Desulforapulum autotrophicum HRM2: one gene and its partner. The protein of the gene in region 2 interacts with the protein of the main gene of each other region in a pairwise test. Links are inferred from orthologs where the notes say so. Each region holds a gene or a part of one and is shown on either strand. Other genes may lie near its edges.

Region 1 (7,235 bases), 730 kb from region 2 along the record:
TCGTTTGTGGGAAGGTATGCGCTTCCCATGCGCCATGGCCTGACCGTGGGTGAGATTGCTCTTTTGTTTAATAAAGTCAGTGGCATCGGGGCGGATCTCAAGGTGGTTCCCATGACGAATTGGCGCCGGGACATGGGGTTTGAATCAACAGGGCTTCCCTGGATCGCTCCCTCTCCCAACCTGCCGACACCAAGTTCAGCCGCTGTCTATCCGGGCCAGGTTATTTTTGAGGGAACAAACATCAGCGAAGGAAGGGGAACCACCCAGCCCTTTGAGCTGTTTGGGGCACCCTTTGTGGAACCCGGGAAGGTCCTTGAACAGGTCAAAGGTAAAATTCTTGGAGCGATACTAAGGCCTGTCTGTTTTCAACCCTGTTCCGGAAAATGGCAAAACCAGGTCTGCCGGGGATTCCAGATCCATGTAACCTCAGGGGCCTACAAACCCTATCGAACCAGTCTGATACTTCTTCAGGCCATGATTCGCTTGTGGCCGGATGAATTCCAGTGGAAATCGCCTCCCTATGAGTATGAGTTTAAACGGCGACCCATTGATCTCATTCTTGGCAGTCAGACACTTGCGGATCGAATCGAAAACATGGACGATATCCATGCCATTGCAGATGATTGGAAAAAAGAGGAGGCCGAATTCAAGGCCATGTCAAGGGAGTTCTGGCTCTATGGGTAAGAATAGACCGGATACGGCCAAGGGGTCCTGGAAACGGATGAGTTTCAAGAACAACAAGGTGTGGGCTGCGGTTTTAGAGGGTGGCGACCTTGCTGTAGACCAGGGAAAGGTTGAGATCAGGTACAGCCTTGACCAGGAATATGTCTACAGGGTAAAACCTGAAAGTTTGGGGCCTGAAAGTCTTGCACTGTCAAAAAAAATCGTCCCTGACCGGGCTAAAAAACAAGAGGGACCAAGATCTTTTCTGCCCCGGAAAGAAGAATCGCCCCACCCTTTAATTCCCATGCCGCCCCAGGGCGTTATCCAGATATATACCGACGGCGCCTCTTCGGGGAATCCCGGCCCTGCAGGACTGGGTGTGGTTCTTCTGTACGGCGACCATAAAAGAGAGATCAGCGAATCCATTGGCAGGGCAACAAATAACGTGGCTGAATTAAACGCCATAAAACGTGGTCTGGAATTGCTCAAGCGAACAGATCTTCCCATTGAGATCCATACGGACTCCACCTATTGCATCGGTGTTCTGGTGAAGGGGTGGAAACCTGCTATGAACCAGGAATTGATCCTTGGTATCCGGAAGTTGATGGGGCGATTTAAACAGTTGAGGCTGGTAAAGGTAAAGGGACATTCAGGGGTTCAGGGAAACGAGCGAGCCGATGCACTTGCAACTGCGGGGGTTAAAAAGTTTTCCGGGTGACCTTAAGCTCGAGCCTGAAGCATATACGGTGTTGGAAAAGAACCAGCCCAGGGGGCTGGTTCTTTTTCCGGTAATTCAACGTCAAGAATCAAAATTATTTTTTCAGCGCGGCAAGCTCTTTTTCAAGCGCTTCGATTTTCTGCTTGTCATCTTTTTCCGGTGCATCAACACCCTCGTCTTTCTTCCATGAATCTTTCAGTTCGTCAAACCCGAGATAAAGGGCCAGTCCGCCACCGAGTAGAAGAATGGGAGGCAGAGCCCCGGCTAAAAGCTGCAGAAATGCACCAAACCATACTGCTATGCCAATAATGCCAAGAAGGACTGCAATAGCACCGCCAATCAATGTTTTCATAACCTGTTCTCCTTATCGCTTTATTAAATTTACCTGTTAATACTTACATCATCATTTAAAATGGTATATCAGCCGTATATCCACTGGCGTATCTTTTAACAGTGTCACCAACTATCATATGGCACAGAGTAAATCAAGGCAATTTTTAAAGGAAAACTATTCTGTTGCCTTCAAAAACCACCTCTGGTAAAAATAGGATTTTATGCTGTTATATAGAGGAAATAAAGATGAAATTTGTCACCCACCTGATCCACACCATAACCCGTGTTAATGACTCTTTGATCAATCGCATATCAACTTTTCTTGACAGACGGAACGACCATTTTTCTTGTTTTTACCCGGGCATGGGCAGCCCAGTGATTGCTTCAATTTTAGAAAAAGTCTTTTCCAGGATTCACTTTGACCCTCAACGGCAGAAGAAACTATACCGGCTCAATGAACAAGGAATGGTTGTCTATTCGGTAAAATACAAAAATCTTTTTGAATTCCTCTACCTTAACTGGGTCATGAAAAAAAAAGGTCTCCCCTACCCTGAAATTGGCATGGACATGGGTTTTTTGCCCTTCATCTCTTTGAAACAGGTGGCAAGGATAATCGCCTGCCAGGTGGTGTACTTTTTCCATCACTTCAAGTTCAAGGACCCCTTCTACAGTGAATATATTACAACTGAGCTTTCCAAGGGACGTACTGGATTCTTGTATCTTGTGGAGAGTGATGCCTTTTACCAGAGATTTGTCAAGTCGAAACCCGACCCGCTCCATTACTTGATCACGCTTCAAAAAAACAGCGAAAGACCCATCTTTTTCGTTCCCCACACTATAGTCTTTTCCTCAAAACCGGTCAGGAGTATTCCGACCCTGTTTGATATTTTCCTTGGCAGCAACGAAAAGCCCGGAAAACTTCGTCGGCTTGTGGCATTGATCAAACGTCCTGAAAAGATCAGTATTGAAATTTCAGACCCGGTAAATTTAAAAACTTTCCTGGCAGACCCCACCATCAGTGAACTTGAAACCCAGTTCCAGGCCCATTTTCTGCGTAATCACCTTTTGGATATTCTCAACCGTCAAAAAAGATGCGTCACAGGACCTGTTCTTAAAACCCGGGATGAGCTTTTTGAGGATATTCTTACCGGCAAAGCCCTTCAGGAGTTCATGAAGGTGCATGCAAAATCAAAGGGTGAACCCCTTTTTAAGACAAGAAAACGGGCCACTGAATACCTTGAAGAGATTGCCGCAAACTATAGTTTGAACACCATCTACATGTTTGAAAGGATTTTGACCTGGGCCTTTAAGCACATTTTTGAGGGGCTAGTCATTGACCAGGATGGGCTGGACAGGGTAAAAGAAGCCTCCCAAAAGGCGCCCCTGATTTTGGTGCCCTGTCATAAGAGCCATCTGGATTATCTATTGCTCTCCTATGTGATGTTCAAAAAATCCATGCCCTGCCCCCATGTCGCCGCCGGTAACAACCTGTCATTCTGGCCCCTTGGCCCCATTTTCCGGGGTGGTGGTGCTTTTTTTCTCAGGCGAACCTTCAAGGGTGCGGTACTCTACTCAAGGATTTTTTCAGCCTATATTGAAAAATTGCTCTCCGAAGGGTTCAACCTTGAATGCTTTATTGAAGGTGGAAGATCCCGGTCAGGAAAACTTTTATCACCCAGGCTTGGCTTTCTGTCCATACTTGTCAAGGCCCAGCAGAACAGGGCGTGTGAAGATCTGCTGTTTGTTCCTATTTATGTGGGGTACGACCGTGTACTTGAAGAGGACTCCTACCTCCACGAGATTGAAGGTGGCAAAAAAAATCCGGAAAATCTCTCCCAGCTCATCAAAGCACGCCGGTTCCTCAAGAAGAAATATGGAAAAGTCTATATCAATTTTGACGAACCCATTTCCCTTCAGCGCTATATCCAGGAAACAATTTCTTTGGAGACCGTCCCAGTAAAAACCCATGATTACAAAGAAAATTCCATCCAGGGGAAGGCCCCAGGTTTCAGGCTGGACGAGGAAAACCAGCGGCGCATCTGCCAGGGCATGGGGTATAAACTGATCAATGCCATCAACTCCATTGCCATTGTTACCCCCCACGGCATCATGGCAAACTGTGTTCTCAACTCTCCGGGAAATCGTTTTTCCTACCGGGATCTGATGTCCCGGACAGAGGTTTACATGGGCCTGTTGAATTTTTTTGGTGCCGAGCTTTCTGACACGTTGACCATGGACGCGGATCTTGCCTTTCACCATGTGATCCACAACTTTGTGGCACGCAAGTTCATAGAGCTTGCCGACGAATCAGATCCTGAAATCACTGACACCACTCGGTTTATCGTCAAGGACAACAAACGCCCCATCCTTGACTACTATAAGAACAATGCCATTTCTTTCTTTGTCCCGGCGGCCTATACGGCCATTTCTATTCTAAGAACAGACACCTTTCAATTTTCATCCCAGGACCTCTCTGCAACCTATGCCTTTCTCCAGGATTTTTTTGTCGACGAGTTCTCGTTTGATGAGGAAATGAGCTGCCAGGAGCATATTGACCGCTGCCTCAAGGCCTTTGTTGAACAGGGGATCATGGTTCCCAATCCTCTGATGCCCGACACCTATAATATTACAAGCGAAGGATTTAGAAAGCTGAAACTTTTTTCCAGCCTGATCAATCCTTTTCTTGAATCCTACAAGGTGGCCCTGCTGTTCTTTGAAACCCATCCAGCAGACAAATTTGATGAAAAAGAACGGATCAAAAAAATACAGGCTTTAGGCGTAAAGATGTACAAACGCCAGGATATCGTTCTCAAGGAATCTTTGTCCAAGATCAACTACATCAACGCCTGCAACTGCCTGTCAAACAAGGGTATCAGCGGTTCGGAAGACCTTGAACTAATCAAAGGATACACAAAAATCATTGACCCGCTTCTGGATCTTGCAGCGGTGAACCGGCCATGAAAGCGCTGATTCTTGCTGCTGGATTTGGAACACGGCTTCTGCCCTACACGAAAACAAGGCCCAAGCCGCTGTTCACCCTTGCCGGGACAACGATTCTTGGTATTACCATTAAACGGTTGATCCAGATCGGATGCACCGAGATTTTTGTCAACACCCACCATCTTAACGGACAGATTGAGGCCTACATTGACCAGGCAGGATTTTCCATCCCGGTCCAGACCATCCATGAATCCCGGATACTTGACACGGGCGGTGCCATCAAAAATGTCAAGACCTTCATGGGATCATCGGATTTCATGGTGATCAACGCCGACATTGCAACGGACATTGACCTTGAATCGGTTTGGCAGTTTCACCTGGCAGGCAACTGGCCTGTAACCCTTGTGGTCCATGACCGCGCCGAGTTTAACCGGGTCCAGGTTGATCCCCAGGGGTTTGTTTGCGCTTTTTCGAATCAAAACGGTTTAACGCCGAACGTGCCGGAGAACCGTTGCCTGGCCTTTACAGGCATTCAGGTACTCTCCCCAAAAATCTTTGATTATATGCCGGAAAAGAGTGTGTTCTCAAGCATTGATCTCTACCAGAGCCTTGCCGACCAGGGACCGCTTGTCAAGGCCCATGTGGTGGATAACCATTTCTGGGAGGACATCGGAACACTCGCGGCCTATGAACGGGTCGCCCTCTGTCACCTTGCCTTGAAAGCCTTTGAGGCGCCGGGCCGACGGATCGTTCTGCGCGATATTGAGATTCGGCCCATTTGTGGTGATGGTTCAGATCGAAAATGGTTCAGGGCCTTCTGGAACGGCAAATCTGTTGTCATTTGTTCCCACGGCATCTCAACAAATGACAATATATGTGAAATAGACTCATTCATGGCCCTGGGTGATCATCTTAAATCCAGGAATCTTCCAGTTCCAGGGATTGTCGCAAGGGATCGTTTTTCCGGTCTTGTGGCCCTTGAAGACCTTGGAGACTGCCATTTTGAATCAATGGTTGCATCAAAAACCAACGGTACCCAACGGGTTCACTCGTATTTTCAGGTTGTTGACCGTCTCATTGGATTTTCCACCCGGGGAATCCAGGGGTTTGAGCCGGAAATGGCCTTCCAGACACCTTGTTACTCAAAGGATCTTATCCTTGAAAAAGAGTGTGGCTACTTTGCTGAAGCATTTTTAAAGGGCTTCTTGAACCAAAATCCGCCAATGGAACTACTGGTGCCTGAATTTAATTACCTTGCAGACAAGGCCCTTGACGGGGGCGTCATGGGGCTCATGCATCGGGATTTTCAGTCAAGGAACCTCATGGTCAAAAACCATGAACTCTTTTTTATCGATTTTCAATCGGCACGGCAAGGCCCCCTTCAATATGACCTTGCCTCTTTGTTGATAGACCCCTATGTGGGCCTTGATGATGGAGAAAGGGATGAAATTATGGATTATTGCATTACAGCCCTTTCAAGCACGATGGCCATTAACCGGGCGTCGTTTGTCTCATCCTACCGCCACTGCTGCATCACACGGAATTTTCAAATTCTTGGTGCATTCAGCTACCTTGGCATGGTAAAGAAAAAGAAGCGGTTTCTTCAATACATCCCCCTTGCCGTTTCAACCCTTAAAAAGGGAATAACGCGCATTGACACAGAGAATGTACCTGCACTCAATACCCTTGTGGAAAAACTGCAGTGTGGACAATAGAGAATATAAGGAGTTTTTATGGAAAACCTATACTTGATGATCAATGGACTGCCCGGAAAGGTTGCCATGACCATTGCATCCCACGTAATCAGTGACGACAGGTTCACCCTTGTCCCCTATTCCCTTACCGGACCTGAAATTCAAGAAGATTTTCACACCATCAATACACAGAAAATCAGACTGGTTCTTCCAAAGGATCGTAACGACCTGATCCAGGAGATCTGCAGTCGTTATCCCGGGCTGATCTCCATTGATTTCACCCATCCCATGGCCGTAAATGACAACGCACGGTTTTACGTTGATAACTGTCTGCCCTTTGTCATGGGGACCACTGGCGGTGACAGGGAAGAGCTCATGAAAACGGTGGAGAACGGAACTGTTCCAGCCCTGATCGCACCAAATATGGCAAAGCAGATTGTGGGTTTCCAGGCCATGATGGCCTTTGCATCCACCACCTTCCCAGATCTGTTCAAGGGATATAACCTTACCATTGAGGAAAGCCATCAGAAAGATAAGGCCGATACCAGCGGAACGGCCAGGGCCATGGTCGGCTATTTCAACGGGCTCGGCATTCCCTTTTCAGACAAGGACATTAAAATGGTGCGGGATCCCATGGTTCAAAAAGAGATCTGGAAAATTCCGGAAGAGCACCTGGATGGCCATGCCTGGCACACCTACACCCTGACCTCCCAGGATGGGTCCGCCTGTTTCCAGTTCAAGCACAACATCAATGGTCGACAAATTTATATCCAGGGAACCCTTGACGGTGCCGTTTTTTTAAACCAACGGGTAAAGAGCCTTCAGGCAGGCGAATCAGCATCCGGCAAGGGTCGTGTTTATACCATGATCGATGTGCTTAAGCACAC
Region 2 (6,890 bases):
TTATGCGTTGTTTCATCCATCATCAGAACATCCGTCTGGTTTTTTATCTTCAAGTATTTTTCGGGGAATGAGACTTTTCAACTCCTCAATAAAATCATCCACATCCTTGAACTCCCGGTAGACAGAGGCAAACCGCACATAGGCCACATCGTCCAAACGGTGGAGAAGCTCCATGACCTTGTTGCCGACAACGGTGGATGAGATCTCCTTTTCATTGGCGTCTCTGAAATCACGCTCAACCGAATCCACCACCTCTTCAATCTGATCCACGCTGATGGCACGCTTTTCACAGGCCTTTTTAATCCCGGAAAGGATCTTGTCGCGGTTGAACTCCTCCCGGCGACCGTCTTTTTTCACCACCATGACCGGCAGATCTTCAACCTTTTCATAGGTGGTAAATCTGCGCATGCAGTCCAGGCATTCCCTGCGCCTTCGAACGGCAAATTCACTGCGGCTCAGCCGTGAATCAACCACCCGGTTGTTCAACTGCCCGCAATAGGGACATTTCAAGGTGCCACCTCATCGGTTATCTGGGTTATTTCTATGCCGGCCTGGGCAAACATGGTTTCTGACATGGAGTCGTCATACCCCGTTGCAAAACAGACCTGGACGATGCCTGCATTGATGATCATCTTTGCACAGATGGAACAGGGCTTGTGGGTACAGTAGAGGGTTGATCCTTTCACGGAGATGCCATGGTAGGCGGCCTGGATAATGGCGTTCTGCTCAGCATGGACCCCCCTGCAGAGTTCATGCTTTTGCCCGGAAGGCACATTGAGCTGCTCGCGCAGACACCCTGTGACATCACAGTGGGGAACGTGTGTGGGTGCACCGTTGTAACCGGAGCAGAGGATACGACGCTCCTTGACCAGGATTGCCCCGACCTTACGTCTTAAACAGGTGGCACGGGTGGCCACCAGTCGGGCAATGTCCATGAAGTATACATCCCATGAAGGTCGCACAAGCTCAACCACGGGTTGTGTCGTCTTTGTAAAGGGGAAATTGTGCACACAGGGATCTTACCTTTTCCCTCACGGTTTCTGCCGTTGCCGGCGCTTCAAGGGCCTGGGTGATCAGTTCGGCAACAAGGTCCATCTCGGTCTCACCCATCCCCCTTGTTGTCACAAGGGGCGTTCCTATCCGAATACCACTGGTAATCATGGGTCCCCTGGGATCATTGGGAACGGCATTTTTGTTGACCGTGATACCTGCGGCCCCAAGGCGATTCTCAGCATCTTTGCCTGAAATACCGTTATGGGTGAGGTTCAGTAACATGAGGTGATTGTCCGTGCCGTTGGAGACCAGTTTCATTCCCCGGTCCATGAGCGCATCTGCAAGGGTTGCTGCATTGGCAACCACCTGTCGCTGATACTGGGCAAACGACGGAGAAAGGGCCTCTTTCAGGGCCACAGCCTTTGCGGCTATCACATGCATGAGGGGCCCGCCCTGGATCCCGGGGAAAATCTGGCTTGAGATCTTCGGACCGATTTCGTTGGATGACAGAATCAATCCCCCCCTGGGTCCCCTCAGGGTCTTGTGGGTGGTGGTGGTGACAATATCGGCATGGGGAACCGGAGAGGGGTGAACCCCTGCCGCCACAAGCCCGGCAATATGGGCCATGTCCACCATAAAAAGGGCGTTCACGGATCGAGCAATGTCGGAAAACGCCTTAAAATCTATGATCCGGGGATAGGCACTGGCACCGGCCACAATCAATTTAGGCCGGTGTTTTTCGGCAAGGGCCGCCACCTCGTCCATATCGATCATTTCGGTTTCACCGGACAGACCATAGTGAACAAAATTAAACAGCCTGCCGGAAAAACTGACCGGGCTGCCGTGGGTCAGGTGACCGCCATGGGAAAGATCCATTGCAAGCACGGTATCCCCGGGTTTAATCACGGAAAAATAGGCAGCCATGTTGGCCGTCGAACCTGAATGGGGCTGCACATTTGCATATTCAGCCTTGAACAGCTCCCGTGCCCGGTCAATGGCCAGGGTTTCAGCCCGATCGACCATGGCGCAACCGCCATAGTAACGCTTTGACGGATACCCTTCGGCATACTTGTTTGTCAGCACCGAACCCTGGGCGGCCATGACCGCCCGGCTGGTTGTATTCTCAGAGGCAATAAGCTCAAGCCCCTCCTGCTGGCGAAGCGCCTCCTGCATGATGATCTCGAAAACTTCCGGGTCAACCCCTTTAATTGCGCCTATGTCCACTGCCCTGTCTCCTTTTTCCATGCCTATACAGATGTTTCCAGGCTCTTGATCCTGTCAAGATGCCTTCCCCCCTCAAACGGAGTCTCAAGCCAGGTCCTGACCAGCTCAAAGGCAAGGGCATCACCAATGATGCGGCCCCCGAGCACAAGGATGTTTGAGTCATTATGCTCCCGACTCATGCGCACGGAAAAAATATCACTGCAAAGTGCCGCACGCACCCGGGGAAACCGATTGGCAACCATGGACATACCAAGGCCGGTACCGCACAGCAGAATTCCCCGGGAATACTCGCCTTCAGACACGGCCTTTGCAACCTTTTTTCCATAATCAACATAACTAACAGATTCCTGGCTGAAGGTTCCTGCATCCTTTACCTCAATGCCCAACCCCTTGAGAAAGACGATGATCTTCTCTTTTAAGGGGAAAGCGGCATGGTCGCAGCCAATGATAATGGGGGCTGTCGTGTCAATCGCCATATCCATAAGATCCGTTCCTTGTTAGGATTTTTTTCTAATGTACTCGATGGCATCATTGACGGTGATCATCTTTTCAGCATCATCGTCATCAATATCAATGTCAAACGCCTCTTCCATGCTCATGATAAGTTCCACAAGGGCCAGAGAATCAGCCCCGAGGTCATCCACCAGGGACGCCTCGGGGATTACATCTTCAATATCCACACCCTGGAGCTTTTCTGCAATTATTTTTTTTACCTTTGCCTCAACAGACATACTTAAAAAAACGCCTCCTTAAAGGGTTGCTGAAAAATCGCAGACTAGGCTTCAACAGCGTCCGGCCTTACATTCCTGTTTCTGTATGCACCGCAGGCGGGGCAGGCTGCATGGGGAAGCTTTGCCTCCTGGCACTCGGGACAAACGGTGAGGGTGGGTGCTGCAACCTTCTGATGGGTACGTCTCTTTCTACCACGACTCTTAGAGCTTTTTTGCTTTGGGACTGCCATTCTATCTCCTCCTAACCTTCTAATTTATTTGATCATATAGTATAAACTTCAGTGTACCAATAAACGTTAATATCTAAATTAATTGACAAAGTTTGTCAAGATAATAATCGCAAACATCAATACCCCTTGCCCAAATCCATGGCCTGTGGTATTTCCCCCAACGAAGTTTTAGACACAACACAACGCTATTTTACGGAGTTACCTATGGATACAGTTATAACAAGATTCCCGCCAAGCCCCACGGGATATCTTCATATCGGAGGCGCCAGAACGGCCCTTTTTAATTGGTTGTGGGCACGAAAAACCGGCGGAAAATTTGTCCTGAGAATTGAGGATACAGACACGGTTCGCTCCACAAAGGCTTCGGTGGATGCAATTTTCGATTCCCTCCACTGGCTTGGCATCGACTGGGATGAGGGCCCTTTTTTCCAGACAGAACGTTACCCCATCTACCGGGAGTATATCCAGCGGCTGGTTGCATCGGGTCATGCCTATTACTGCAGCTGCTCCCCGGAAGAGGTCGATGCCATGCGAGAAGAGGCAAAGGCAAACGGCAAACGCCCCATGTACAACCAGCGATGCCGGAACCTTGACCTTGGACCCGGCGAAAACCGGGTGGTCAGACTCAAGGTGCCCAACACCGGCAGCACCGTGGTCGATGACATTGTCAAGGGCCCCACCTCGTTCCAGAACAGCGAGATAGACGACTTCATCATCCAGAGAAGCGATGGCAGCCCCACCTACAACCTGGCCGTTGTGGTCGATGACCTGACCATGGGGATCAACACCATCCTCCGGGGGGACGACCACCTGGTGAACACACCCAAACAGATCCTCATTTACCGGGGCCTTGGGGCAGAACCACCCGTGTTCGGCCATGTTCCCATGGTACTTGGCAACGACAAGGCAAGACTGTCAAAGCGCCACGGGGCCATGAGCGTGGGTGAGTATCAGAAAATGGGCATCCTGCCCGACGCCATTCTCAACTACCTTGTCAGGCTTGGCTGGTCCCACGGCGACCAGGAGTTTTTCACCCGAAAAGAGCTCATTGAAAAATTCTCCCTGGAGCACCTGGGCCGGTCCCCTTCCATGTTCGACATGGACAAGCTGCTGGCCCTTAACGCCAAGCATATCCAGGCAAAATCCAACGCTGAGATTGCCGAGGCCCTGATTCCCTTTGTTGCGGAAAAAGGCATCACCATCGAAAACACAGCAGCGGTCCAGCTTGCCGTTGAAAGCCTCAAGCCAAGGTGTAAGACCCTGGTGGAGATGGCCGAAGCGGCCCGCTTCTATTTTGTCGACACCCTGACCTTTGATGAAAAGGCTGTAGCAAAATTTCTCAAACCTGAAATCATGCAGCCGCTGTGCGAGTGTGCAGACACCATGGAAGCCCTGGCCCTGGATGCGTTCACGGAACCGGCCCTTGAGGAAATTTTCAAGCAGGTGATGGCGCGCCACGATCTCAAATTCGGCAAGCTCGCCCAGCCCCTGAGGGTGGCCCTTACCGGCAAGACGGTCAGCCCCGGGATCTTTGAGATGATCCTTGCCCTTGGCCGGGATAAGACGGTCAGCCGTATCCGGGCTGTGCTCAAATAATCACGGTCATGCCGGCTATATGCAACTCGTGGTATTCCGGCAACCGGCGGAAGGTATTACCCTCCGCTCATTCTCGCAGCCCGTCCTGGGCTGCTCCGAGGGAAACGGCAGCTCCTTCAGCGTCCATGCTGACCGCTGCCGTTTAATCCGCTTCGGGTAAAACCTCCCCCCGGTCGCCTCTGCTGTCGAAGGTTCAAGTTTTATGCTTCGTTGTGCCCGACAGGGCATGGCCGTTTTTATAAGAAGTCCCTGTCGAAACATCATTGTGAAAATCTCGACTTTGGAGCCCCCTTTGGTTTCCCTGACCGGAACATTGTAAACCAAAGGGGATAGGCTTTTTGTCCTTCCAGGCGTTAAGAAGCACAGGCTGTTTGAGGACTTTAGCCCGCAGTTCCTGTGCTTTAGCCTGGAAGGGCAAAAAGCCCCCGGCGTTTACCGTTCCGGTCAGGGGAACCAAAGGGGGCGGAATGGTACGATCGTTTCCCCTGTATCATCGAGTTTCATGCTTCGTTGTGTCCGCCAGGACATGTGGACACCATGAAACACCCACCGAGTAATTCTCTATTTTTATCTCACGGACGGCACTCTCTCAAAGAGAATACCAGAATAACCGACAAAACTTGAACCCGGGCTTGTTTCATGGCTGGTGGTATAGTCAAGGGCAACACCCCGTGAAGCTCCCATGGCACGTGCTGCATCAACGGCGGCGACAACGGCACCGGGACAGCACAGATTGTGGTGTTCCAGACCCTGGGCGAGGATGGTGTCAACGTCCATTTCAACCATTGCCTTGATTGCCCGGGAATCATTGGTGTTCTTGACCCAGTCAAGGGCTGCCTGGCCCTTTCCGGCCGGAGAGAATCCATAATTGGGTCCATAATGGGTCATGTCCGTGGAACCGATCACCCGCAGGGAAAGTCCTGATTTCAGGGCAGCCTCAACGGCCAGAATGCCAATCCGTTCAGCATGGGCCGATGGCGGAACCCCCATGGGAACAATGGCGGCATCCGGGAAAAAATACTTTACAAAGGGAAGCTGGAGTTCAATGGTGTTCTCATCGGGAAAGGCGTCCGGTCCCAGGGTCGTTGCACCGACAGCCTTTGCCAGGGCCCCGGCAACCCCCTGGTGGACAACAAGATCACCAAAGGGAGTTTCCCAGGCCCCCCTGCCCATGACAAGGGGGGCATCCAGGGGATGCATGTGATGACCAAAGAGCAGCACCAGGTCGACCTTGCCATGGGCCCCCCCTGATCCGGTTCCTGCCAGGGAAGCAATGACCCGGCAGGCAATGGAGCCGGAAAACACCCATCCGGCATGGGGAACGATGCCGCCCACATAATCACCCGTAAGCGTACCTGTTCGTTCGTTAAGAAACCTGACGATCTCACGTTCACATGCCTGGCCGTCGGCAGGATACCAGGCACCCTTGAATGCTGCGTCTTTTCTCTCCACAACGCCCTCCTTAGTCAGATAAACCTTAGTCAGATAAACCTTAGTCAGATAAACGGCTAAATTTTTGAGTTCACCTTTGAGGTGAGCCATTCGATCCAGGGCTCAAACCCCTCTTCTGTTTTAGCAGAAAGCGAAAACACGGGCATTCCCGGATGAATCTCGGCCATGTTATCCACAGCCTCTTTTGCATTATAATCAAGGTAGGGCAAAAGGTCTATCTTGTTGAGGATGGCCGAGTCTGCAAGGCGAAACATCAGCGGATATTTCAGGGGCTTGTCTTCTCCTTCTGTGACGCTCAGAACAACGGTTCTGGCATCTTCACCAATGTCAAATTCCGCAGGACACACCAGGTTACCGATGTTCTCCACAATAAGCAGATCAAGGTGGTCAAGATCCATCTGGGTTGCCGTTCGTTCAATGAGATGGGCCGCAAGGTGACAGTCTCCCCCAAACTGATCCGTGTTGATCTGAACGGCCACGGCACCTGTTTCCTTGAGCCTGTCGGCATCATTGGTCGTACAGATATCCCCCACAATCACCCCGGTTCTGATTTCAGGCATGATCCTCAGGAGGGTCTTGCACAGGGTTTCGGTTTTGCCCGATCCAGGAGAACTCATCATGTTAAGGACAAATACTTTTTTTTCTGCAAATAATTTTCTGTTCT

What was found.
Region 1: the proteins of acpP (region 2) and HRM2_RS12285 interact in binary tests that used the Escherichia coli proteins (3 or more experiments, as listed by UniProt). The link is inferred for Desulforapulum autotrophicum HRM2 from one-to-one orthologs.

Annotation. Positions count from the first base shown.
Region 1 is NC_012108.1:2,814,924-2,822,158, reverse strand. The notes cover bases 1,599-4,875. They hold HRM2_RS12285 (1-acyl-sn-glycerol-3-phosphate acyltransferase), read left to right. Parts: upstream 1,599-1,960; coding sequence 1,961-4,675; downstream 4,676-4,875. Other genes in these bases: HRM2_RS12280 (sugar phosphate nucleotidyltransferase), read left to right, coding at 4,672-4,875; HRM2_RS12290 (hypothetical protein), read right to left, coding at 1,599-1,733. Also shown: HRM2_RS12300 (exo-beta-N-acetylmuramidase NamZ family protein), read left to right, coding at 1-684; HRM2_RS25240 (ribonuclease HI), read left to right, coding at 677-1,381; more of HRM2_RS12290, read right to left, coding at 1,476-1,598; more of HRM2_RS12280, read left to right, coding at 4,876-6,369; dapB (dihydrodipicolinate reductase), read left to right, coding at 6,388-7,235. UniProt on the Escherichia coli protein: Catalyzes the transfer of an acyl group from acyl-ACP to glycerol-3-phosphate (G3P) to form lysophosphatidic acid (LPA). This enzyme can utilize either acyl-CoA or acyl-ACP as the fatty acyl donor.
Region 2 is NC_012108.1:3,545,717-3,552,606, forward strand. The notes cover bases 1,332-4,263. They hold acpP (acyl carrier protein), read right to left. Parts: upstream 2,949-4,263; coding sequence 2,715-2,948; downstream 1,332-2,714. Other genes in these bases: HRM2_RS15455 (serine hydroxymethyltransferase), read right to left, coding at 1,332-2,238; rpiB (ribose 5-phosphate isomerase B), read right to left, coding at 2,241-2,699; rpmF (50S ribosomal protein L32), read right to left, coding at 2,993-3,178; gltX (glutamate--tRNA ligase), read left to right, coding at 3,383-4,263. In the rest of the region: bifunctional diaminohydroxyphosphoribosylaminopyrimidine deaminase/5-amino-6-(5-phosphoribosylamino)uracil reductase RibD, read right to left, coding at 1-23; transcriptional regulator NrdR, read right to left, coding at 13-510; HRM2_RS15450 (deoxycytidylate deaminase), read right to left, coding at 507-1,010; more of HRM2_RS15455, read right to left, coding at 967-1,331; more of gltX, read left to right, coding at 4,264-4,774; amrB (AmmeMemoRadiSam system protein B), read right to left, coding at 5,342-6,226; hydrogenase nickel incorporation protein HypB, read right to left, coding at 6,283-6,890. UniProt on the Escherichia coli protein: Carrier of the growing fatty acid chain in fatty acid biosynthesis.